Linked DNA regions of Rhizobium sp. N324. The protein of the gene in region 1 interacts with the protein of each later gene in a pairwise test. Links are inferred from orthologs where the notes say so. Each region holds a gene or a part of one and is shown in the gene's direction. Other genes may lie near its edges.

Region 1 (11,814 bases):
GTTCGGCCGGCACCTTGTGCACCCAGCAAGACTGCGAGCGCAATTGTCCACAATTGATGTTCGTAGCTGACCCGGTCCAAACGGCGCTGGTGCAAGCCTGGGGGATCGGCCTGAGGAGCGCCGAAGACGAGTTCTCTCGAACTCGACCAGAGCGATGGATGGAAGTTTGGCTGCCAAGACTCAAGTTGATCGAGAGCATCGAAGAGCTCATGACGCGCGGGCAAAACATCGACATCTGGGACGAAGCCACGATCCTCCGGAAACAAATCTGGGCCGATCCTTCCGTTCCCGCTCTCAGGCCATGGTGACTCATGGACAAGATATCCGGTTCCGGGAGTTCAATTCTGTCGCCCAACGGGCCGCGCGACGCGGAACGAAAGGCCGAATGGCTTGGCGAAACCCCGTACTCGATGGACCAATGGCCTTTGGGCGTAGACCGGGCCACGGGAAAAGCAGTCTTCGCCGATTTCGACTACATGCTCACGCCGAATCGCAAGCTGAAAGACACGCCCAGCCTTTACCGCACCGCGAAGGAAGCCGCCTTTTGGGTCCGGCAGTCCGACATTGCCGATCTGGGGCCATTGAGCCACAAAAAATGGATCGACAACATGCTCCACATTCTGTCGGCTGTCGCTCGAATCGGGATCTATGACCTTTCGCGTCTACTGCCCAGGGACCTCCATGCAGTATTGCGGAAGGCCATCGAAGGGGCGGAGGGGCTGCTCGGATTCGCAGCTTATCTGGACGCGAAGTTGAGCGAATACGCTCAGCTCGCCGAGTTGCCGGCTAATTGGCTTGATGTAGATGGCCATGCAAGCCTGAGGTTGATTTGCAGAGAGCTGAACTTGAAAGATGGCTGGAGAAACAAATCTGTAAAACAGACGTTTTTGCAACACACCCGCAGGTGGGCAAATGAAGAGGCGGTCCCCAAAGCGTCGCCAACTAGGAAACCAACTCGCAGCGCTTATGATCGCTCCTTCATTGTCTGCGACCATATGTATGCACTGCGCTTCCATATGGATGCACGCAGCATTGAGGTCGACCCCATCTCCGTTGCTCCCGAGGAGGAGGCTGACCGCAAGACTGATCAAATTCAACACACGCCCATTCCTCCCCCGCGTCTGGTATTCGAGTTTGCTCACCACTTTGGGCGCGCCGTGGCTATCGACGGTCCTTCGGTAGTTAAGGAATATAAGGAGCGTCTAGCTGCCAGCGCATCCGTCAGTCGCGAACTCGCAGGAGCAATCAACGCGAAAATGAGATTGTTGCTGAAGAATAGCTTCGGGCTTCTTCTCGCACACCTGCCGGTGCGTCCCGCGCAAATCCGCATGCTCGAAAAAGATTGCTTGTACAAAGATCCGTCGGGGCAATGGTGGATCAAGGTGCCAAGGCTGAAAAAAAGGCGTCCGGACGTCCGCTTGATGCCGGCAGTCGAAGCTGTCGTTTTCACTGTGCAGCAGCTTGAAGCGGTGATGACGTACCTTCCTCCAGACGCCTCTCCGCGGATGTTTCAGTTCTCGAATGTGCACGATCGCCGGGCAGAGTTGGTTAACTTTACCAACAGCGGAGCCAACCACCTTGCGTCCGTTTACAAGTTACCAAAATTCCGAAGCAAAACTTCGGAATGGGAGCGCTGGCACTGGCAACTTCGTCAGTTCCGACGGTTTTCGCCTACCTTGTACTATTGGAAATACGAGAGTTCCATCGAGGGCGTGGCTAACATGCTCGACCAGGAAAATATATCCGTCACCCGTCGATACACCGCGCTTGACCCGGATGTTGCAGCCCTTTGGGACGAAGAGGAGTGGCGGTACGTCCAGAACGTCGTCGAAAGCGTTCTTGAAGGACAAGAGAATTATGGCGGGACGCCCGCGCTCACGATCCTAAGGCTCGGCGAAAAGATCAAAGCGGTCATCAAAGACAACCTCAAAGTCGTAACGATGAGAAACGTGGCGTCCGCCGTCGCCCAGTTGTTCAAAAATCATGGTGTTATGGTCATCATGCAAGACTGGGGTATTTGTTTTCATTGGAACTATTCGGGAAGAGCGCCGAGGGAGTTCTGCCGCCGACTGAGCGGCAAAGAAGGGCAAGGACCTGACCTTACCCATGCAGCACCGGAGGTCTGTGGGTCTGGTTGTCCATTCTGCTTGTCTGCCCGCAAGACAAGGGCAGTGATGGACGAGGTTATCAAGTTACGCGGCGAGCCGGTCCCGGCGCTACTCGAGGGAACATTGTTTCAAGAACTTCAGGACGAGCGGACCATGAAGTTTCTAGCGTTCCGAGGAAAGCTCGAGCCCCGACCGGCATTGCAATTGGAGGATGTCTCAAATGAGCGATAAAGAGAACCGTGCTCGAAAGAAGCTCCCCACTAACGAAGAACGTGTGAAGCGGTTGCGAGATTATCTCACGGCGGTCGACGAAGGCAAGGCGACGGTCGAGGACTGGACGACGTTTCCTAAGACGCTGGATGGCACGCGAGATTTTCTGATGCCGCAGGTCGGTGTGTTTCCAGTGACCAACACAAACATTCTCACGAGGACGCATCCCACATGCGGAGGGCTGGTCTCTGAGATCAAAAGGCTTTTAGAGTCGATAAACAAACGGCGACCTACCCAGGAACAGCGGACAGAGAAGCCGAAAACGACGCCTGTGTTGACGCCTGAGGAGATGCAAGAACGGATCGCAAGGCGCGATTATCTCGCTCAATGGTCGAAGGCGCGGCTCGAGGCCGAGGACGCCAAGGCAATGAGCCGCGAGATCGAGCGGTTGCGCAAAGTCGAAGACGAACGCGACAGCGCAGTAGCGGAACTGAAGCGACTACGGGCGCTGACCGAAGAGGCCCCTGGACACAACGCTCGAGCTGAGCCGCGGTCTAGCCCGCGCCAGGACAGGCCAGGAAGAAAGCGACGGGGCAAAACGCCATATCTGCGGTTAGTCGAATGAAGCTGGAAAACCTTGATGATATCTGGGGCGATCTTCGTGGTTTGTCCAATCGGGACAAAGCGGTTGCGCACGGTCGTCGTGGACAGGAAGCCTTGGATGCTGCCAGAGCCTCCGGCAGACTCGAAGCAGATGAGAAGGGGGTCAAACGCGGCTGGCTGGCAGACTTGCTGGGGGTTGGTCGGTCGGCGCTTAGACAGAACACTGCGCTCCGGAGGATCACCGCCGAGTTTGACGAGTTGGCGTCGGAGCTTTTTGTCAGCCACCAAGTCCGGGTTGCCGACATAGAGAAGGGGCTAGACGGTCCACAGTCGAATGTTATTGACCTCGTGGAAACGAAAGCTCGTCTCGACCGGCTAGACACTGGCGAGATCGAATTCGTAACTTTCGAATTCGACGGTGAAACCTACACTATACCCGTCCTTTTGTGGGGTGATAGGATCGACGAGGATGCCTCCGACTTTCTACGAGATCGCGTAGTGAAGGACGGGGTAAGCTTACTGACGGCGAAAAGGGACGCGAGCATCCTCAGACGATTTCTTCGGCACTGCCGAAAGAAGGGATGGCAGCTGAGGCATCTCACCGACGGCCGCCTTCGCAACTATCGCAGTTCGATTCGACATGTTGACGCCGCGATCTTGAATGACGAAGGGCGGAACATATGGGCAAGGACCTTCAACAACTATCTTTCCGTAATTTTTCGCTTTCTCACTTGGGCTGAGAAAACTGGGCGTATCCGTGGTGTGGTCGAGTTAGATCAAGCGCAGAGCCAAAGGCAGAGACCACCTGTCACAGGTCGGGTGCACTATGGCGTAATGCCAAGCGGTCGGCGGATCCGACAGTGGGTATCGATTGTCACGCTACGCGATAAGCGTGGCAACGCTGCGGATCGCGGCACGCCCGACGAACCGGGAATCCGTAATGTTCATCGTGTAGCCGCGTCGCACCGTCATGCGACCCGCGATACCTTATTGTTTCTATGGGGTGAGTACACTGGCGCGAGGCGAGCATCGGTCCTCGGCGTTCGCCTCACTGATCTTCCGACTCGCGAGCAGCTCGACGAGCTCCGATCAAGGGGCAGCAGATGGGGTATCAAAATCTTCACAAAAGGGGGGACTTGGCACACGATCTATCCCGACCTGTTCCTTCTGGATGTCACCCTAGACTACGTCGACGTCGAGCGCGCTGCGATCGTCGAGGTAAATTTGAAGAAGGGACGACCGCCGAGCCAGTTTGTCTTTCTTTCGCAAAAGACTGGCGAAGTTCTTCAAGGCGACAGCCTTACGAAGATATCCATCGAGTGTTTCCGTAAAGCTGGGATATTTGACTGCAGCTACCATCGGTTCCGTGCAACTTATGTAACGAAGAAGATTTGCGTCGCGCTCGACGCCTACGGCTCGACAATACAAGGACTGAGCCCGAACTCGAGTTTCATCGAAACGCTGGTCACCCGCGTACATAAGGATACCAACCACCTCTCGCCAGAGGGGTTGAAACCTTATATCGGACGAGAGCTCGACCGTCGTTTGAGGCGGGGCAAAGAGTTCAAGTCGCAGGAACTCGATGGAGAAATTCGTCAGAAAGAGCTTCATCTGGAGACGACAAACAGACGGCTAACAAAGTCGGAAGAGAAGAGGCAGCTACTTCGGGATATCGATCGAGGAGACAGAGCGTCCGCTGAAGCTCGGCTTGCCGTCCTCGTGTAAGTCGTAGCGCCGCCTACTATCTCCGCATGCGCACCCCAGGCGTAGCTGCCCTATCGGCCGAAGTTTTGGATTGTGTCGGCCACTGACGAATCAACGTATCGCGCAAAGAATCTTGCTATTCAAAGGGCGCTGGCCTACAAGCCCGAGCTCTGTTCGCGTCTGTCGCCTTTTTCAAGGCGATTGCCTAGATCCAGTCCAAAGCTGCTCTAGCAATGGTTCATGCTTGCTTCGGCCTGGTTCGCATCACCCTTCATTTTTCGAGATGTTGCCTAGATTGATAAAAAAAGGTGATAAAAAATGTGGAATGCCGGAAAGCCGTTCAACATCGCTTCCTACGCGCTTTTGACGATGATGGTGGCTCAGGTGACGGGGTTGAAGCCCGGCGATTTCGTTCATACGCTTGGCGATGCCCATCTTTATCACAACCATTTCGACCAGGCGAAGCTGCAGCTGGCGCGCCGGCCGAAGCCGCTGCCCTTCATGCGCATCAAGCCTGATGCGAAGGATATCTTCGGCTTCACCTTCGACGATTTCGAGCTGATCGGCTACGAGGCCGATGCCAGCATCAAGGCGCCGATCGCCGTCTGATCCGGGACATTCCATGGCTGATATCCGCAGGACCATTATCGCAGCCGTTGCCCGAAACGGTATTATCGGCCGCGACGGCGACATGCCCTGGCGGCTGTCGAGCGATCTTAAGCGCTTTAAGGCGTTGACATTGGGCAAGCCTGTGGTCATGGGCCGCAAGACCTATGAATCGATCGGAAAGCCGCTGCCGGGGCGGCCGAACGTCGTCATCTCCAGGCAGGCGGCGATAGATCATCCCGATGTCTCCATGGCGCATTCGCTGCCGGAGGCGATGACGGCGGCCGACAGGTTGGCGCGTGAAACTGGTGTCGACGAGATCTGCATTATCGGCGGCGGGCAGGTCTATGCCCAGGCGATCGGTCTGGCCGATCGGATGTGCATCACGCATGTCGAGGCCGATCTCGATGGAGATGCATCGTTCCCTGCGATCGATCCCGAGATCTGGCGGGCAGGGGAAACACTCGCGGTTCCGGCCGGCGAGAAGGACGGTTATGCCACGCGCTACGTCGTCTATGAGCGCCGCCACGGCTGAAAATGAACTATTTTCCAATTAAATTGACCAAGTTTCTCACGTTGCGTTGAAAGCCGATGCGGCGATACCTATAACGGTCACCAACGCATCCACCGGTCAGCCCCCACGGTTCCGGATGCGTGGAAGACTTAACGAACAACGAGGTTTTGATGCCCTGGAGCAATCAGAATGGCGGCGGCGGCCCTTGGGGCGGCGGCGGCGGTAATAATCAGGGACCATGGGGCCAGGGGCCGAACCGCCCGCGGGGCGGTGGCAGCGGCAAGGGCGGACCGCCCGATCTGGAAGATATCATCCGGCGCGGTCAGGACCAGCTGCGCAACATCGTTCCCGGCGGTTTCAACGGCGGCGTGGCGGTGATCGTCGCGGCGGTCGTTGCGGTTTTCTGGCTGATCCAGTGCGTCTACGTGGTGCAGCCGGACGAACGCGGCGTCGAGCTGCGCTTCGGCAAGCCGAAGGAAGAGATTTCGATGCCCGGCCTGCATTTCCATTTCTGGCCGATGGAATCCGTCGAGACGGTCAAGGTGACCGTGCAACAGCTGAATATCGGCGCGACCTCTGCATCGTCCTCGAACGGGCTGATGCTCTCCAGCGACAAGAGCGTCATCAATGTGCAGTTCGCCGTGTTCTATACCGTCAGCGATCCCAAGGCCTATCTCTTCAACGTCGAAAATCCGGCAGAGACCCTGCAGCAGGTTTCCGACAGCGCCATGCGCGAAATCGTCGGGCGCCGTCCGGCACAGGACGCCTTCCGCAGCAATCGTCAGCCGATCGAAGTGGATGTGCTCAATATCGTGCAGGATACGATGAACCGCTATGGCGCGGGCGTGACCGTGACCGGCGTGACGATCCAGAACGTGGCGCCACCGCGCGAAGTCGCCGATGCCTTCGAAGAAGTGCAGCGTGCCGGCCGTGACCGCGACAGCACGATCGAAGATGCCAACCGCTACACGAACCAGAAGCTCGGCCAGGCGCGAGGCGATGCGGCACGAATCCGTGAAGATGCGGCGGCCTACAAGAACCGTGTCGTCAAGGAGGCGGAAGGTGAGGCCCAGCGTTTCACCGCGATCAACGACGAATATTCGAAGGCTCCCGAAGTGACCCGCAAGCGGCTGTTCATCGAAACGATGGAACAGGTGCTGAAGAATTCGAAGAAGGTCATCATCGACGAGAAGCAGGGTGTGTTGCCCTATCTGCCGCTCAACGAGATCGGCAAGCCGGCGCAGCAGGGAGGTTGAACCATGACATCGAACAGACTTCCCATCATTCTCGTCATCCTGGCCATCGTGCTGGTCGGGCTTTATTCGTCGATCTTCGTGGTGAATGCACGCGAGCAGGCGATCGTCGTCCGCTTCGGCCAGATCCAGTCGGTCAAGACCGAACCCGGCATCTATTTCAAGCTGCCCTTCGGGTTCATGGATGCCGACCGCGTCCAACTGGTGGAAAAGCAGGCGCTGAGGCTCGATCTCGACAATATCCGCGTTCAGGTTCAGGACGGCCAGACCTTCGACGTCGATGCCTTCGTGATCTACAATATCTCGGATGTTCGCCGCTTCCGCGAAACGGTGTCGGGCGATCGCGAGGCCGCGGAAGCGCGGCTGAGAGCGCAGCTCGATTCATCGCTTCGCCGCGTCTACGGCTTGCGTGACTACAATGCCGCACTCTCGGAAGAACGTGTCGCGATGATGCTGGAGATCCGGGACGACCTGCGCACGGATGCCGAAAATCTCGGCCTGCATATCGACGATGTTCGCATCCGCCGCACCGACCTTTCGCCCGAGGTTGCGCCCAACACCTACAACGCCATGCGCTCGGAACGCCTGGCCGAAGCCGAGCGCATCCGCGCGGAGGGCAATGAAGAAGGTCAGCGGCGCCGGGCCGTCGCCGACCGCCAGGTCGTCGAGTTCACCGCGGGCGCCCAGCGCGATGCGGAAATCCTGCGCGGTCAAGGTGATGCGGAACGCAACCGCGTCTTCGCCGACGCCTTCAGCAAGGATCCGGCTTTCTTCGAGTTCTATCGCTCGATGGCTGCCTACTCCTCGGCGCTTTCGTCGCAGGATACGACGCTGGTGTTGTCGCCGAATACGGAATTCTTCCGCTATTTCGACAATGCCGCCGGCGCCCTGCAAGCGCCGACAAATCCGGCTGCGGCAGTTCCCGGCGCGGCTGCTCCCACAGCACCCGCGCAGCCGGCGAACTGACGGCAAAGGGATGCCATTGGCATCCCGACAATCCTGAAAGGGCCGGCCCGAGTGCCGGCCCTTTTTTCGTGAAAAGGTCGAGATAATCAGGCTTTTGCGAGGGTACGTCATATTGCACGGGGATTTCGCGAAAAGGTGATTTCGCCCTCCATCATTCCGCCTTATGCTGGTGCTCAATGTGCGCATTTACCCCCTAAGAGGAAGCTTGATGGCCCCCACGAATCGCTCGCCCTTCAGACGAACGCTCGCGCTTATGGCCAGCGCTGCAATGATTGCGCATGCCGGCATGAACGGGGTCGCCTATGCGCAAACCGCGCCTGAAACGACAGCACCAGCTGTTGTCGCACCCGCTCCGGCTACTCCGGAAACGGCTGCTCCTGCGCCCACGCCGCCTGCAGCCGCTGCACCGCAGCCGGCCGCACCAATTCAAGCCGGCGTGCCGAACAACGGTCCGGCGTCGGTCGCCGATCTCGCCGAGGGGCTGCTCGACGCCGTGGTCAACATCTCGACCTCGCAGAACGTGAAGGACGACGAGGGTGTCGGCCCGGCGCCGCGCGCCCCCGACGGCTCGCCTTTCCAGGAGTTCTTCAACGACTTCTTCGACAAGAAGCAGGGCAACAAGGGCGGCAACCACAATGTCAGCTCGCTCGGCTCCGGCTTCGTCATCGACCCGACCGGCTATATCGTAACCAACAACCATGTGATCGAGGGCGCCGACGATATTGAAGTCAACTTCGCCAATGGTTCGAAGCTCAAGGCAAAGCTGATCGGCACGGATACGAAAACCGACCTTTCGGTGCTGAAGGTCGAGCCGAAGACGCCGCTGAAATCGGTGAAATTCGGCGATTCCAGCACGATGCGGATCGGCGATTGGGTGATGGCGATCGGCAACCCGTTCGGCTTCGGCGGCTCGGTGACGGTCGGCATCATTTCCGGGCGCGGCCGCAATATCAATGCCGGCCCCTATGACAACTTCATCCAGACGGATGCGGCGATCAACAAGGGCAATTCCGGCGGGCCGCTCTTCAACATGAAGGGTGAGGTGATCGGCATCAACACGGCGATCATTTCGCCGAGCGGCGGCTCGATCGGCATCGGCTTCTCGGTCCCCTCCGAGCTTGCCTCCGGCGTCGTCGACCAATTGCGTGAATATGGCGAGACGCGGCGCGGCTGGCTCGGCGTGCGCATCCAGCCGGTGACCGACGATATCGCCGACAGCCTCGGGCTCGACAGTGCCAAGGGCGCGCTGGTCGCCGGCGTCATCAAGGGCGGCCCGGTCGACGACGGTTCCATCAAGGCAGGCGACGTCATTTTGAAATTCGACGGCAAGACCGTCAGCGAAATGCGCGATCTGCCGCGCGTCGTGGCGGAAAGCACGGTCGGCAAGGAAGTCGACGTGGTAGTGTTGCGCGACGGCAAGGAGCAGACCGTCAAGGTCAAGCTTGGCCGGCTCGAGGACAGCGATCAGGCGGCGGCATCCGGCGACGCGGCGCCCGACGGTTCGCAGGGTGACGGCGTGATCACCCCGGATCCGGACGAGAACAACGACATGGACCAGCCGGATTCCGGCGATCAGGCCCAGCCTGCACCGGGCGCGCCGGACCAGCACCAGGGCCAGGGGCAGGGCCAGGTGTCACCGGATGCATCAACGCCGAAGAATGTGCTCGGCTTGTCGTTGTCGCTTTTGAGCGCCGAGACGCGCAAGGCTTTCGGCATCGCCGAAAGCGTCGACGGTGTCGTCGTGACCGAGGTGACGCCCGGCTCCGCCTCGGCCGAAAAAGGGCTGAAGCCCGGCGACGTGATCGTCGAGGTGGCGCAGGAGTTCATGAAGTCGCCGGACGCGGTCGCCGCCAAGGTGAAATCGCTGAAGCAGGAGGGCCGCCGGAACGCCCAGCTAATGATCGCATCGGCGAATGGCGATCTGCGCTTTGTGGCGGTGCCGATGGAGTAAGGGGACTGCGGCGGTGCCGAGCCGCTGCGTTTCCTGTTCTCGCGCAACTTTTCCTCCCTCATTCCTGTGCTCGTCACAGAAATCCAGCCACGGCGCGTCGGCGCCGTGAATGACGCTTCTGCACGGAGAAGGAGTCTCCCGCGCCCAAGGACTTGGGCGCGCTGGATCCCTGTGACGAGCACAGGGATGAGGAAGATTGGGGTAAGCGTTCGCGCCAAATTCCATGCCGACGCGTTGGATAGCGTGCCGAATGGCTCGGATCGACCGGGGGGATTAGCCGTCCAGAGATGGTGAGCTATTTGAGGGCCTTCGGAGATTGCCCTTTCGCGCGAACCGCCAGCGGTCATCCTCTATTTCCGGACGATATGTTTATCCTCAAGCGCTTCCAAGGCGCGAAGTTCTGCTAGCTGTTCGTCAGTCAAAGCTCGCTTTCTCATTCATTTTCTGTAGCACGATTGAACATTCAACCCGTCACGAAATCCGTCTTCCGGTAGCCCTGGATATAGAGCAGCGCCGTCAGGTCGCCGTGGTTGATGCGCATCTGTGCCTCGGCGGCGACGGCGGGCTTGGCGTGGAGGGCGACGCCGGCGCCGGCGAGGTGCAGCATGCCGAGGTCGTTGGCGCCGTCGCCGACGGCGATCGCGTCTTCAGGCGAAATGCCGAGCTGAGCCGAAATCTCGTTCAGCGCATCGACCTTCGCCTGCTTGCCGAGGATCGGTTCGGCGACGAAGCCGGAGAGGATGCCGCCCTCTTCGAGCAGCGTATTGGCACGGTTCTCGTCGAAGCCGAGGGTGGCGGCGATGCGGCTGGTGAAGACGGTGAACCCGCCGGAGACGAGGGCGGTGTAATGGCCTTTCGACTTCATGGTGGCGATCAGTTCCGGGCCGCCCGGCGTCAGCGTGATGCGCTTGGCGATCACTCCGTCGACCACCGATGTCGGCAGGCCCTTCAAGAGGGCGACGCGTTCGCGCAAAGCGGGCTCGAAGGCGATCTCACCGTTCATGGCGCGGGCGGTAATGGTCGCGACCTTCTCCTTCAGGCCGACTTCGGCAGCGAGTTCGTCGATGCATTCCTGGCCGATCATCGTCGAATCCATATCGGCGATCAGCAGCTTCTTGCGGCGGCTCTCCTGCTCCTGGATCACGAGGTCGATCGGCGCGCCTGATATGACGGCAAGAATATTAGCCTCGGCCGCTGGCGCATCCGTGCCGTCACGCAGCGCGATGTCGCAGGCGATGCCGTCTGCCAGCCAGTAGAGGCCGGAAGCGTTCACCGCTTCGGCCGCCTGTTCGGCGATCTTGGGTGTCAGCACGGGATTTGACGGATTGGCAACAAGCGTGGCAACGAGAGCCATGATGGAAAACCTTCTGAGCACAGTGAACGCGATCCTGATAACCGGGCCGACCGCCAGCGGCAAGTCCGCGCTCGCCGTCGAATTGGCCAAGCGCCATGACGGCGTGGTCGTCAACGCCGACAGCATGCAGGTCTACGATACGCTGCGGGTGCTGACCGCGCGCCCGTCGGAAGAGGAGATGCAGGGTGTGCCGCATCATCTCTACGGCCACGTGCCGGCAGGTGCGGCCTATTCCACCGGCAGCTGGCTGCGCGATGTCTCGACGCTGCTGCCGTCGCTCAGGGCCGCCGACCGGCTGCCGGTCTTCGTCGGCGGCACCGGTCTTTATTTCAAGGCGCTGACCGGCGGCCTCTCCGACATGCCGCAGATCCCGGAGGACCTGCGGGAGGAACTCAGGACGCGGCTGCTTGCGGAGGGGCCGGAGGGGCTCCATTCCGAACTTGAGGCTATCGATCCTGCCATGTCGGCAAGCCTCAATCGCCAGGACGGGCAGCGCATCGTCCGGGCGCTTGAAGTGTTCAAGGCGACGGGACGGTCAATCGCCG
Region 2 (11,695 bases), 850 kb from region 1 along the record:
GCGTCATCGCCGATGTCATGGCCCGTATTCAGGGCGCAGGCTTCAAGAATATCGGCCTGGTGACGCAGCAGAAGAAGGACCAATAGCGTTCAAGATGAAGACCAGCGTCGTCACATCTGCTGTTCTGCACTGTCTGGTGCTTACCTGGGCGATGGTATCGCTCAGCGCGCCTGAATCCTTCAAGGTAGAGGATTTCGAGGCGATGCCGGTCGATCTCGTGCCGGTGGAATCCATCACCCAGATGCAGCAGGGCGACAAGAAGGCTCCGAAGAAGGAGACATCAGCGCCGGTGCCGACGACACGTCCGCCGATCGCGCAGCCGGCCGAAAATGCCGGCGACAACAATGCCGACCTGAAGACGCCGCCGGTCCCGAACGCCAAGCCCAGCAACAGCGAGGCTGCGGCGGCGAATTCGAGCGAGAAGCCGTTGCCGACGATCGATCCCAAGCCGAACGACGTCAAGGAAGTCAATAAGGAAGAGACCGAGGTCGAACAGCCGAAGGAGGTCGCCTCCATTCCGACGCCGAAGCCCGTCGAAGTGACGCCGCCGAAGCCGGAGGAAAAGCCGCCGGAAGAGCAGGCCAAGCCTGAAGAGCCGCCGAAGCCGGATGCCGAGGCGCTGCCTGACAAGGTGCCGACCCCTGTCGCCAAGCCGCAGGTGAAGCCGCCGGAGCCACAGAAGCCGGCCGAAAAGCCGCCAGAAAAGACTCAGGACCAACCGAAAGCTGCGGAAGCGCCGACGGACAAGAAGAAGGCCGACAAGAAGCAGGAAGTGGCGAAATCGGCCTCCTCGATGAAAAGCGATTTCAACGCCGACGAGATCTCGGCCTTGCTGAACAAGACCGACCCTTCCGCTGGGGGGGCGAAACGCTCGACGCAGGAAGCGTCGCTTGGCAACAAGAAGAGTAATGGTGGTGCTTCACTCAGCCAGAGCGAGATTGATGCTGTACGTGGTCAGATCTCCGGTAATTGGTCGGTTGTTTCGGGGCTGGCAGGCGCCAACGAGGTTCAGCTTAAGGTTCGTGTTCAACTCGATCAGGCCGGCAATGTCGTTGGCGACCCCGAGGTCATTGCTTCAGGGGGGCCGGATTCAACACGCCAAGCGCTCAAGAGCAGTGTCTACCGCGCTGTTATGAAATCATCTCCTCTCAAAAATTTGCCTGCAGACAAATATGAGGGAGAAAACGGCTGGAACGAGCTGGATCTCACCTTCGATGCTAGCGACTTGGGGATTTAAGTGTCGAAGAACTTGTTCCATTTCGCGAAGGTTTTCCGGATATGCGTGGTGCTGACAGGGTTGATCCTTGGCCTCGCATTTCCCTTCAATGCAAATGCGGGGACGACCGTTCGCCGAAACAGCGACGCAAATTCGCCGGTTCTCAGCGTGGCTGAAGTTGCGGCGCTGAGAAACGCGATCGAACGTCAATTCATCGTCGACAGCCGCCTGAAAGACATCGGCAGCATGCTTTTGACGGTCCACATAAAGCTAGCCATAGACGGGCAGATCGTCGGCAATCCTGATGTGCAGGTCACCGGTGGCAGTGAGCGTGCGCAGAAAAGTCTTACCGATGCCGGCCTTCGCGCAGTTCGTCGCGCAACTCCCTTTACGATGCTTCCGAAAGATAAATACGATGTCTGGAAGGAAGTTGTTTTCAACTTCGACACCAGCACTCTTACCCATTAGATGCTGAAAGGCTTGTTTGATATGGTCAAATGTTCCCTCATCCGCGCGCTGGTGGTCGCCGTCGGCATGACCGCTGCCGCTGTCGTCTCCTCTCCGGCAAATGCGCGTGTCGAAATCAACATCAACAAGGGCAATATCCAACCGCTTCCGATCGCGGTGACCGACTTCCAGGGCGACATGGGCGCGCAGGTCTCGCAAGTCATCGCCGCCGACTTGCAGCGGTCCGGTCTCTTCGCACCCATCAACAAAACTGCCTTCATCGAAAAGATTTCTAATCCCGACGCTTCGCCTCGTTTCGAGGACTGGAAGGTCATCAATGCACAGGCGTTGGTCACCGGCCGGGTTACCAAGGAAGCGGATGGCCGTCTTCGCGCCGAATTCCGCCTGTGGGATACTTTTGCCGGGCAGCAGATGACCGGTCAGCAGTTCTATACGCAGCCGGAGAACTGGCGCCGTGTGGCCCACATCATCGCCGATGCGATCTACAAGCAGATCACCGGCGAAGAGGGCTATTTCGACACTCGTGTCGTCTTTGTCTCCGAAACCGGCACCAAGCAGCAGCGCAAGCGTCAGCTGGCGATCATGGATCAGGACGGCTTCAATGTGCGCATGCTGACGGATGGCAGCGACCTCGTGCTGACGCCGCGCTTCTCGCCGAGCCGGCAGGAAGTTACCTACATGTCCTTTGCCAACCAGCAGCCGCGGGTCTATCTGCTGCAGCTCGAAACCGGGCAGCGTGAGGTGGTCGGCAATTTTCCCGGCATGACCTTCTCGCCGCGTTTTTCGCCGGACGGTCAGAAGGTGATCATGAGCCTGCAGCAGGACGCCAATTCCAACATCTATACGATGGACCTGCGCTCACGCACGACGACGCGCCTGACCTCGACGGCTGCGATCGACACTTCGCCTTCCTATTCGCCTGACGGCGCGCGCGTCAGCTTCGAAAGCGACCGTGGCGGAAAGCCGCAAATCTACGTGATGAACGCCGACGGCTCGGGCCAGACCCGTATTTCCTTTGGTGACGGCTCCTATTCGACGCCGGTCTGGTCGCCGCGCGGCGATCTCATCGCCTTCACCAAGCAGGCCGGCGGCAAGTTTTCGATCGGCGTGATGAAACCGGATGGTTCCGGCGAGCGCATTCTGACGACCGGCTTCCACAATGAGGGCCCGACCTGGGCGCCGAACGGCCGCGTGCTGATGTTCTTCCGCCAGGCGGCAGGCTCAGGCGGTCCGCAGCTCTACTCGATCGATCTGACCGGTTACAACGAGCAGCTCGTGAAGACGCCGAGCTACGGTTCCGACCCGGCCTGGTCGCCGCTGATGGAGTAGGCGATGCGCTGCTGCCTTCATGTCGTCCCAAAGTCATGGAATCGAGCGACCAAGGGACAAATCAGTAATTCGTTAACCATGATTTTTGAGGGGCGGTTAACCGAGTGCGGTTACTGTCCGGAAACCCTGATGAACCCGCAAGGAGACCGGCCATGAGCCGAATTCATACCCCGGCAATGAGCCGCATGCAGAATTTCGCCCGCAACCCCGTCATGATCGCGCTTGTCGCCGGCCTCGCCCTTGCGAGCTGCGCCAAGAAGCCGCCGAACAGCGCCGGCGATCTCGGCCTCGGCGCGGGCGGCGCCGGTGGCTCCGCGACGCCGGGCTCAGCCCAGGATTTCACGGTCAATGTCGGCGACCGCATCTTCTTCGATACCGACTCCTCGTCGATCCGCGCCGATGCTTCGCAGACGCTCGACCGTCAGGCGCAGTGGCTCGCCCGCTACCCGAACTACCAGATCACCGTCGAAGGCCATGCCGACGAACGCGGCACGCGCGAATATAACCTTGCGCTTGGTGCCCGCCGCGCGGCTGCCGCCAAGGATTATCTCGCTTCGCGAGGCGTTCCGGCGCAGCGCCTGAAGACGATTTCCTACGGCAAGGAACGTCCGGTTGCCGTGTGCGACGATATTTCCTGCTGGTCGCAGAACCGCCGCGCGGTCACGGTTCTCGGTGGCGCCGGCATGTAATCTGCCGATTTCGTTTGCTTTCGGAAAGGCGGTCCTCTCGGGGGCCGCCTTTCTTTTTGACCACACTTTGGCCAGACTCCGTTGCTTTTTGACAGCAATTGGAAAAATCTCCTGTTCGTGCCATCGAGGTGCGAAGAATCACTGGGACAGGACGATACATATGAAGAAACTTGTCGTGGCAGGCATGCTGTGCCTCGCGGCTGTGACCGGGAGCGAACGGGCGGCCTATTCTGCCTCGTTCTTTGGGCTGCATCTCGGTGGCCGGTCCGCGGAAAACCAGTCGGCGCCGCCTGTTGTCAAGGTGCAGAGCGGCGATGCCGAGGTTCGCGTGCAGCAGCTCGAAGAGCAGCTGCGGCAGCTGAACGGCCGGATCGAGGAGATGAGCTTCCAGCTGCTGCAGATGCAGGAGACGATCCGCAAGCAACAGGAAGACAATGAATTCCGCTTCCAGCAGCTGGAGAAAACCGGCGGCGCCGGCGGCGGTGCAAAAGCTCCTGTCAAAAAGAGCGAGACCGATACCGCCCCGGCGGCTTCCGGCGGCGACGACGTTGCCAGAGTGATCCAAGCACCGCAGGGAGCCGAAACGGCTCCCTCCACCAATGTGCCCAGCAATAGCGGCCTCGGCCAGCCACCGAAGGAGCTCGGCTCGATCGATTTCGATCAGAATGGCAATCCGGTCGGCGGAACCGTCGATAAAAATGCGGGCGTGGGCTCCGGCCCTGTCCCCGATGCCAATCCCGGCGCGCCGCAACAGACTGCCTCGCTCGGCGGCGAGGCCGATCAGTACAAGGCTGCCTATGGCCACGTCTTGTCAGGCGATTACAGCACGGCCGAACAGGAATTCACCCAGTACATCACCCGCTACCCGAGCAGCGCGCGGGCCGCGGACGCCAATTTCTGGCTCGGCGAAGCACTCTATTCGCAAGGCAAGTACAATGAGGCGGCCAAAACCTTCCTCAATGCACATCAGAAATACGGCACATCGGAAAAGGCGCCCGAGATGCTGCTGAAACTCGGCATGTCGCTTGCCGCGCTAGACAATACCGAAACCGCCTGTGCGACGCTGCGCGAGGTGTCGAAGCGTTATCCGAAGGCATCGCGTGCCGTCATAAGCAAGGTTGCGAGCGAACAGAAGCGCCTCGCCTGCTAAGGTCTTCCGGCATGTCTCCGGAAGGCTTATCGCCGCCAGAGGCGATCCTCCAGTTTCTCACGTCGCTTCAAAGCCCCGCACGCATTCTCGTCGCGATATCGGGCGGCAGCGATTCCACCGGCCTGCTTCTCCTTCTCGATGAAGCCGTGAAGGCCGTGCCGCATCTCAAAATCTCCTTATGCGCTGCGACCATCGACCATGCGTTGCGCGCCGGCTCCGCAGACGAGGCGCGAGACGTCGCAGCCCTCTGCACGTCGCTTGGCATTGCCCACACCATTATGACCTGGCGAGGCGACAAGCCGAAAACCGGCATCATGGCCGCGGCACGCGAGGCGCGTTACGGCTTGCTCGCCGAAGCGGCGGAAGCGTTTGGCGCCGATCTCATCGTCACCGGACACACACACGACGACCAGCGCGAAACACTTGCCATGCGCGGCGTGCGAACGGAGCAGGTTTCATCAGGCATTGCCGATGCGGTGCTCTTCGACCGGCGTTTCTGGATTTTGCGGCCGCTCCTCTTTTCCAGCCGGGCCGATATCCGTGCTTTCCTCAAGGAGCGGGGTGTGGGGTGGATCGACGATCCGAGCAATGAAGATGTGAAGTACGAGCGTGTGCGGGTGCGACGGCAGCTGTCGGCAGATGCAGATGCGGAGACGAATATTCGTGCCATCTGGGAAGAGCGGCTGGCTCTTTCGGCCGAGGGAGCGGAATGGCTGGATCGTCATTTCAGGCTTCACGGCCGCCTGCTCGGGCAAGTGATGCCTGACGGGTTGCGCCAGGATCGCGCCGTTCTCGACTATGCGCTCGGCCGCCTGACAGCGGTTTTCGGCGGACAGCCGTTTGCGCCGGGGAGGGTACAGATGGAGCGCCTTCTCTCCTTTGCCACCGGCGGGGAGCTGGGGCGGATGACCGCGGGAAGGGTGGTATTCGATCTCAGGCGAGACGGGCTTTATCTCACGCGCGAGAGCCGGGGGAATGTGCCGCTGGTGGTGAAGCCGGGAGAGGCGGGCGTGTGGGACGGGAGGTTTGAGGCGGTAAACAACTCGAGAGCGACCATAGGGATAGAGGCGCAGGCCGCGCGCTCCTCCCTCATTCCTGTGCTTGTCACAGGAATCCAGCCACGGCGCGTCCGCGCCGTGAATGACCCGGTCAGGGGAGAGTCTTCCGCGCCCAAGGACTTGGGCGCACTGGATTCCTGTGACGAGCACAGGAATGAGGGAGGAGAGGGCAGGGGCCTGCCCAAGGCCGCATGGAAACGCGCCATTGCCTCGGCGCCGGTTTTATCGGCAGAGGGAGTCCCTCTATCCCCAGAATCCGCCCGTCGGATCGACCTAACGCCCTATTTCGCACCCTTCGACCGCTTTTTGACACGATTTGATTTCATCTTTGCCAACAAGCTTTCGGCGGTTTTCGCGACGGCGCCCTATGCGAGGCCGCCTTTAAGAAGTATTGACGGAAAAACCATCTGACCTGGGGGATCGCCTTGGCAATCGCACGGCGCAACCCTATGTTAGAGAAGAATAAGACGGTCGCCATGAGGCGGCTGTTCCAGTGCTGGGGAGTTCAATGAACCCTAACTTACGTAACTTCGCCTTGTGGGCGATCATAGCGCTTCTGCTGATCGCCCTTTTCAGTATGTTTCAGACGGCGCCGGCGCAGACGGGCTCCCGCGAAATCCCTTATTCGCAGTTCCTGCGTGAGGTCGATGCGGGCCGCGTGAAGGATGTCGTCGTCACCGGCAATCGGCTGAGCGGAACTTATCTGGAGAACAACAACAACTTCCAGACCTATTCGCCCGTCATCGACGACAGCTTGCTCGATCGCCTGCAGGCCAAAAACGTTGCCGTCACTGCGCGTCCGGAGACCGATGGGTCCTCCGGCTTTCTGAGCTACCTCGGAACGCTGCTGCCGATGCTGCTCATCCTCGGTGTCTGGCTGTTCTTCATGCGGCAGATGCAGGGCGGCTCGCGCGGCGCGATGGGCTTCGGCAAGTCGAAGGCCAAGCTTCTCACCGAAGCGCATGGTCGTGTCACCTTCGAAGACGTCGCCGGTGTCGACGAGGCCAAGCAGGATCTCGAAGAAATCGTCGAATTCCTGCGGGATCCGCAGAAGTTCCAGCGTCTCGGCGGCAAGATCCCGCGAGGCGTGCTGCTCGTCGGTCCTCCGGGCACCGGTAAGACGCTGCTCGCCCGCTCGGTTGCCGGCGAAGCCAACGTGCCCTTCTTCACCATTTCCGGTTCCGACTTCGTCGAAATGTTCGTCGGCGTCGGCGCTAGCCGTGTGCGCGATATGTTCGAGCAGGCGAAGAAGAATGCGCCCTGCATCATCTTCATCGACGAAATCGATGCCGTCGGCCGTCATCGCGGCGCCGGTCTCGGCGGCGGCAATGACGAACGTGAGCAGACGCTGAACCAGCTGCTGGTCGAGATGGATGGCTTCGAGGCGAATGAAGGCGTGATCCTGATCGCCGCCACCAACCGCCCCGACGTGCTCGACCCGGCGCTGCTGCGTCCCGGCCGTTTCGACCGTCAGGTCGTCGTGCCGAACCCCGATATCGTCGGCCGCGAGCGCATCCTCAAGGTGCATGCCCGCAACGTTCCGCTGGCGCCGAATGTCGATCTCAAGGTTCTTGCCCGCGGCACGCCCGGCTTCTCCGGCGCCGATCTGATGAACCTCGTCAACGAAGCCGCCCTGATGGCCGCTCGCCGCAACAAGCGCGTCGTCACCATGCAGGAATTCGAAGACGCCAAGGACAAGATCATGATGGGCGCCGAGCGCCGCTCCTCGGCCATGACCGAGGCGGAAAAGAAGCTCACCGCTTACCATGAGGCCGGTCACGCCATCACCGCGCTGAACGTCGCCGTCGCCGATCCGCTGCACAAGGCGACGATCATTCCGCGCGGCCGTGCACTCGGCATGGTCATGCAGCTTCCCGAGGGCGACCGCTACTCGATGAGCTACAAGTGGATGGTTTCGCGCCTCTGCATCATGATGGGCGGCCGTGTCGCTGAAGAACTCACCTTCGGCAAGGAGAACATCACCTCGGGTGCGTCCTCCGACATCGAGCAGGCGACTAAGCTTGCCCGCGCCATGGTGACGCAATGGGGCTTCTCCGACCAGCTCGGTCAGGTTGCCTATGGCGAGAACCAGCAGGAAGTCTTCCTCGGCCACTCGGTTTCGCAGTCGAAGAATGTTTCGGAAGCCACCGCGCAGAAGATCGATAACGAAGTGCGCCGCCTGATCGACGAAGCCTATACGCAGGCGCGCACGATCCTGACTGATAAGCACGACGAATTCGTCGCGCTTGCCGAAGGTCTGCTCGAATACGAGACGCTGACCGGTGAAGAGATCAAGGCGCTGATCCGCGGCGAGAAGCCGTCCCGTGATCTCGGCGATGATTCGCCGCCGAGCCGCGGCTCGGCCGTTCCGAAGGCCGGCGCGCGGCCTGCCGCCAAGGGCGACGAGCCCGAAGCCGGCCTCGAACCGCAGCCGCATTGAGCGGCTGGCATCATCTTGAACAAGGCCGGATTTCCCCAGCGGGAGATCCGGCCTTTTCTATTGGTAACGGGATATAATCATTTTTCTTGCTAATTTACGTGCCGATCGCCGCATTTTGTGGCATTCCGCTGAATTGAGGCAAGCGTGAATCACGCTCCTGGATTGACGACATTCCATGGAAGCCGGATTCGCTTGGAACGGTGCGCTGCCTTGAATGGCGCGCGGAAAGCGCAGGAGTGCAGATGAAGAGACGCTATTTCGGAACCGACGGCATTCGCGGCCAATCCAACGTCTTCCCGATGACGCCGGATCTCGCCATGCGGGTCGGCATTGCCGCCGGTACGATCTTCCGCCGCGGCAACCACCGCCACCGCGTCGTCATCGGCAAGGATACGCGCCTTTCCGGTTATATGCTTGAGAACGCCATGGTCGCAGGCTTTACGGCCGCCGGCCTCGACGCCTTCATTCTCGGCCCGATCCCGACACCTGCCGTCGCCATGCTGACGCGCTCGCTGCGCTGCGATATCGGCGTGATGATCTCGGCTTCGCATAATCCTTACGAGGATAACGGCATCAAGCTTTTCGGTCCTGATGGTTACAAGCTTTCCGACGACCTCGAGGCCGAGATCGAGGATCTGCTCGAAAAGGACCTGAACGCCCAGCTTGCCAAATCCGATGACATCGGCCGCGCCAAGCGCGTCGACGGTGTGCATGACCGCTATATCGAACATGCCAAGCGCACGCTGCCGCGCGACGTGACGCTGCAGGGTCTGAGGATCGCCATCGACTGCGCCAATGGCGCCGCTTACAAAGTGGCGCCGGCCGTGCTCTGGGAGCTCGGCGCCGAGGTCGTTACCATCGGCAACGAGCCGAACGGCACCAACATCAATCTCAATTGCGGCTCCACCAGCCCGGTCGCGCTGCAGAAGAAGGTCGACGAGGTGCGCGCCGATATCGGCATCGCGCTCGATGGCGATGCGGACCGCGTCATCATCGTCGATGAAAATGGCTCGATCGTCGACGGCGACCAGCTGATGGCCGTCATCGCCGAGAGCTGGGCCGAGATCCAGCAGCTGCGCGGCAACGGCATCGTCGCCACCGTGATGTCCAATCTCGGCCTCGAGCGCTTCCTCGACGAACGCGGCATGGCGCTTGCCCGTACGCGGGTCGGCGACCGCTATGTCGTCGAGCATATGCGCCAGCACAATTACAATGTCGGCGGCGAGCAGTCGGGCCACATCGTGCTTTCGGACTACGGCACGACCGGCGACGGTCTGGTCGCAGCGCTGCAGATCCTGGCCGCGGTCAAGCGGACCGGCCGGACTGTCAGCGAGGTCTGCCGCCGCTTCGAGCCGGTGCCGCAGCTCCTGCGCAACGTCCGCATCAGCGGCGGCAAGCCGCTGGAGGATATCCAGGTGCAGAAGGCGATCGCCGATGCCGAAGCCGAGCTCGCCAAAAACGGCCGCCTCGTCATCCGCCCCTCGGGCACCGAGCCGCTGATCCGCGTCATGGCCGAAGGCGACGACCGCGCCCAGATCGAACGCATCGTCAACGAGCTGATCGGCACGATCTCGAACGTGCGGACTGCTGCCTGATTCTTTGAAGACAGATCGGGCTCGGCGACAAGCTTGGCGGGTCTCGGAGGATGGGCGACGTCCTCTCTCCGTCCTCATCCTGAGGCGCCCCGAAGGGGCCTCTAAGGACGAGGCCGGCCACTGGTGTACTATCCAATAATTCGGATGGCTGTGACTGCGCAGCCAACCGCCCCCCGTCGTTCGAGGCCCCTACGGGGCGCCTCAGGATGAGGGCTGATCGTGCCGTGTGGCTAATGGGCGTGCTTTGCTCGTGAGGTTTCGTTCGACGCCATGCTCTACGGCAGAAGATCTAGCGCAAGGATCAACCCAGCCCACCCCTCATCAATTTATCACCCGCCGGATGACGATTGTATGTCGTGACGCGGCCAGATGAAGATCACGGGAAGAGTTGGTTCGTTATCCAGCCAAGGTCTCGTCAGGGCGTCTTCTCAAAGACTTACCGCAGCAATCCATGTTTCCTCTACCTGAAGCTTCAAGATCTACGGTAAATAATCGTGGTTAAGCAGCTTTTAACGTTTCCCATTCATTATCCATCCGAAGCGTATCAGTCTGGCAGCGACTTGAAGCCTGCCGACCCAACGGATTTTGGAGTGGGATCCATGAAAAGAAGCTTGTCCGGCATCTTCGCCGCATTGTTGATCGCGACACATGCCTATTCCGCGGACCTCGCCCCCGCTGAGCCTATCCCGGAGCAGCCGCCCGAAGTGGCGGTCAGCGAAGCGACCGGCTGGTACCTGCGCGGCGATGTCGGCTATGCCTTTACCGATCTGCGCGGCGCCCGGTATTTCCAGGGCAGCAACGCCACCGAGGTCGATTTCGACGACGCTGACCTCGACGACGCATGGACGATCGGCGGCGGTGTCGGTTATCAGATCAATAGCTATCTGCGCACCGATCTGACCTTCGACTATCTGACGCAGGCTGATTTCAAGGGCTCGACGGTCGGGCAGTGCGGCTTCCCGCTGGTGGATTGCACGTCGAGCGACCGCTCTTCGCTGACGGCTTATACGCTGCTTGCCAACGCCTATGTCGATCTCGGCACCTATGGCTACGTTACGCCTTATGTCGGCGCCGGTATCGGTGGCTCCTACGTCAAGTGGAAGAACCTGCGCAACGTCGCCTGCGCCGATGACGGCAGCTTCTGCGACGATCAGGTCACCCATGGCGGCAAGGGCAACTGGCGCTTTACTTACGCCCTCATGGCCGGCGCCTCGGTCGACGTGACCTGCAACTTCAAGGCCGATGTCGGCTACCGATACCTGCATGTCGACGGCGGCAACATGTTCGGCTATGCCGAAAATGGCGGTCCGGGCCGCGACAAGGGGCTCAGCGCCCATGAAGTCCGCGTCGGTGGCCGCTATCTCTTCGGCGGATGCGCCCAGACGAGCTACGAACCGCCGCCGGAAATTCCGCTGCAGCCGGCGGTCTACAAGTAAGCTCAATTCGCGCCCATCAGAAAGCCGCCCGCCCGGGCGGCTTTTTGCTGCGTCAAGCGTGCCTGCGTCAAAATATCCTCTCTCTGCGACACTTCGATCTTGACTATGACGCCTGCTATCCATACACACGGCGGCGGGACACCCTTCCCCAACGAAGGGCTTTCTATCTGAGAGGATAGCATCATGGCGAAGACCGCAAAGCCGGACATCCGTCCGAATAATACTCATTTCTCTTCTGGCCCCTGCTCGAAGCGCCCCGGTTGGTCGCTCGACGCTCTTTCCGACGCGGCCCTTGGCCGTTCGCACCGCGCGAA

Evidence for each region.
Region 2: the proteins of hflK (region 1) and ftsH interact in binary tests that used the Escherichia coli proteins (3 or more experiments, as listed by UniProt). The link is inferred for Rhizobium sp. N324 from one-to-one orthologs.

The regions. Positions count from the first base shown.
Region 1 is NZ_CP013630.1:2,983,603-2,995,416, reverse strand. Bases 4,967-7,958 are described here. They hold hflK (FtsH protease activity modulator HflK), read left to right. Parts: upstream 4,967-5,915; coding sequence 5,916-7,001; downstream 7,002-7,958. Other genes in these bases: hflC (protease modulator HflC), read left to right, coding at 7,005-7,958; AMK05_RS14460 (dihydrofolate reductase), read left to right, coding at 5,248-5,766. Also shown: AMK05_RS14485 (hypothetical protein), read left to right, coding at 1-308; AMK05_RS14480 (hypothetical protein), read left to right, coding at 312-2,339; AMK05_RS14475 (hypothetical protein), read left to right, coding at 2,329-2,943; AMK05_RS14470 (hypothetical protein), read left to right, coding at 2,940-4,646; more of hflC, read left to right, coding at 7,959-7,964; AMK05_RS14445 (Do family serine endopeptidase), read left to right, coding at 8,173-9,915; phosphoserine phosphatase SerB, read right to left, coding at 10,379-11,269; tRNA (adenosine(37)-N6)-dimethylallyltransferase MiaA, read left to right, coding at 11,268-11,814.
Region 2 is NZ_CP013630.1:3,838,375-3,850,069, reverse strand. The notes cover bases 6,012-8,884. They hold ftsH (ATP-dependent zinc metalloprotease FtsH), read left to right. Parts: upstream 6,012-6,418; coding sequence 6,419-8,350; downstream 8,351-8,884. Other genes in these bases: glmM (phosphoglucosamine mutase), read left to right, coding at 8,593-8,884; tilS (tRNA lysidine(34) synthetase TilS), read left to right, coding at 6,012-6,321. Also shown: protein TolR, read left to right, coding at 1-86; AMK05_RS18615 (hypothetical protein), read left to right, coding at 95-1,237; AMK05_RS18610 (cell envelope integrity protein TolA), read left to right, coding at 1,238-1,684; Tol-Pal system beta propeller repeat protein TolB, read left to right, coding at 1,706-3,013; peptidoglycan-associated lipoprotein Pal, read left to right, coding at 3,166-3,702; tol-pal system protein YbgF, read left to right, coding at 3,863-4,852; more of tilS, read left to right, coding at 4,864-6,011; more of glmM, read left to right, coding at 8,885-9,945; AMK05_RS18575 (outer membrane protein), read left to right, coding at 10,545-11,381; AMK05_RS18565 (phosphoserine transaminase), read left to right, coding at 11,565-11,695. UniProt on the Escherichia coli protein: Acts as a processive, ATP-dependent zinc metallopeptidase for both cytoplasmic and membrane proteins. Plays a role in the quality control of integral membrane proteins.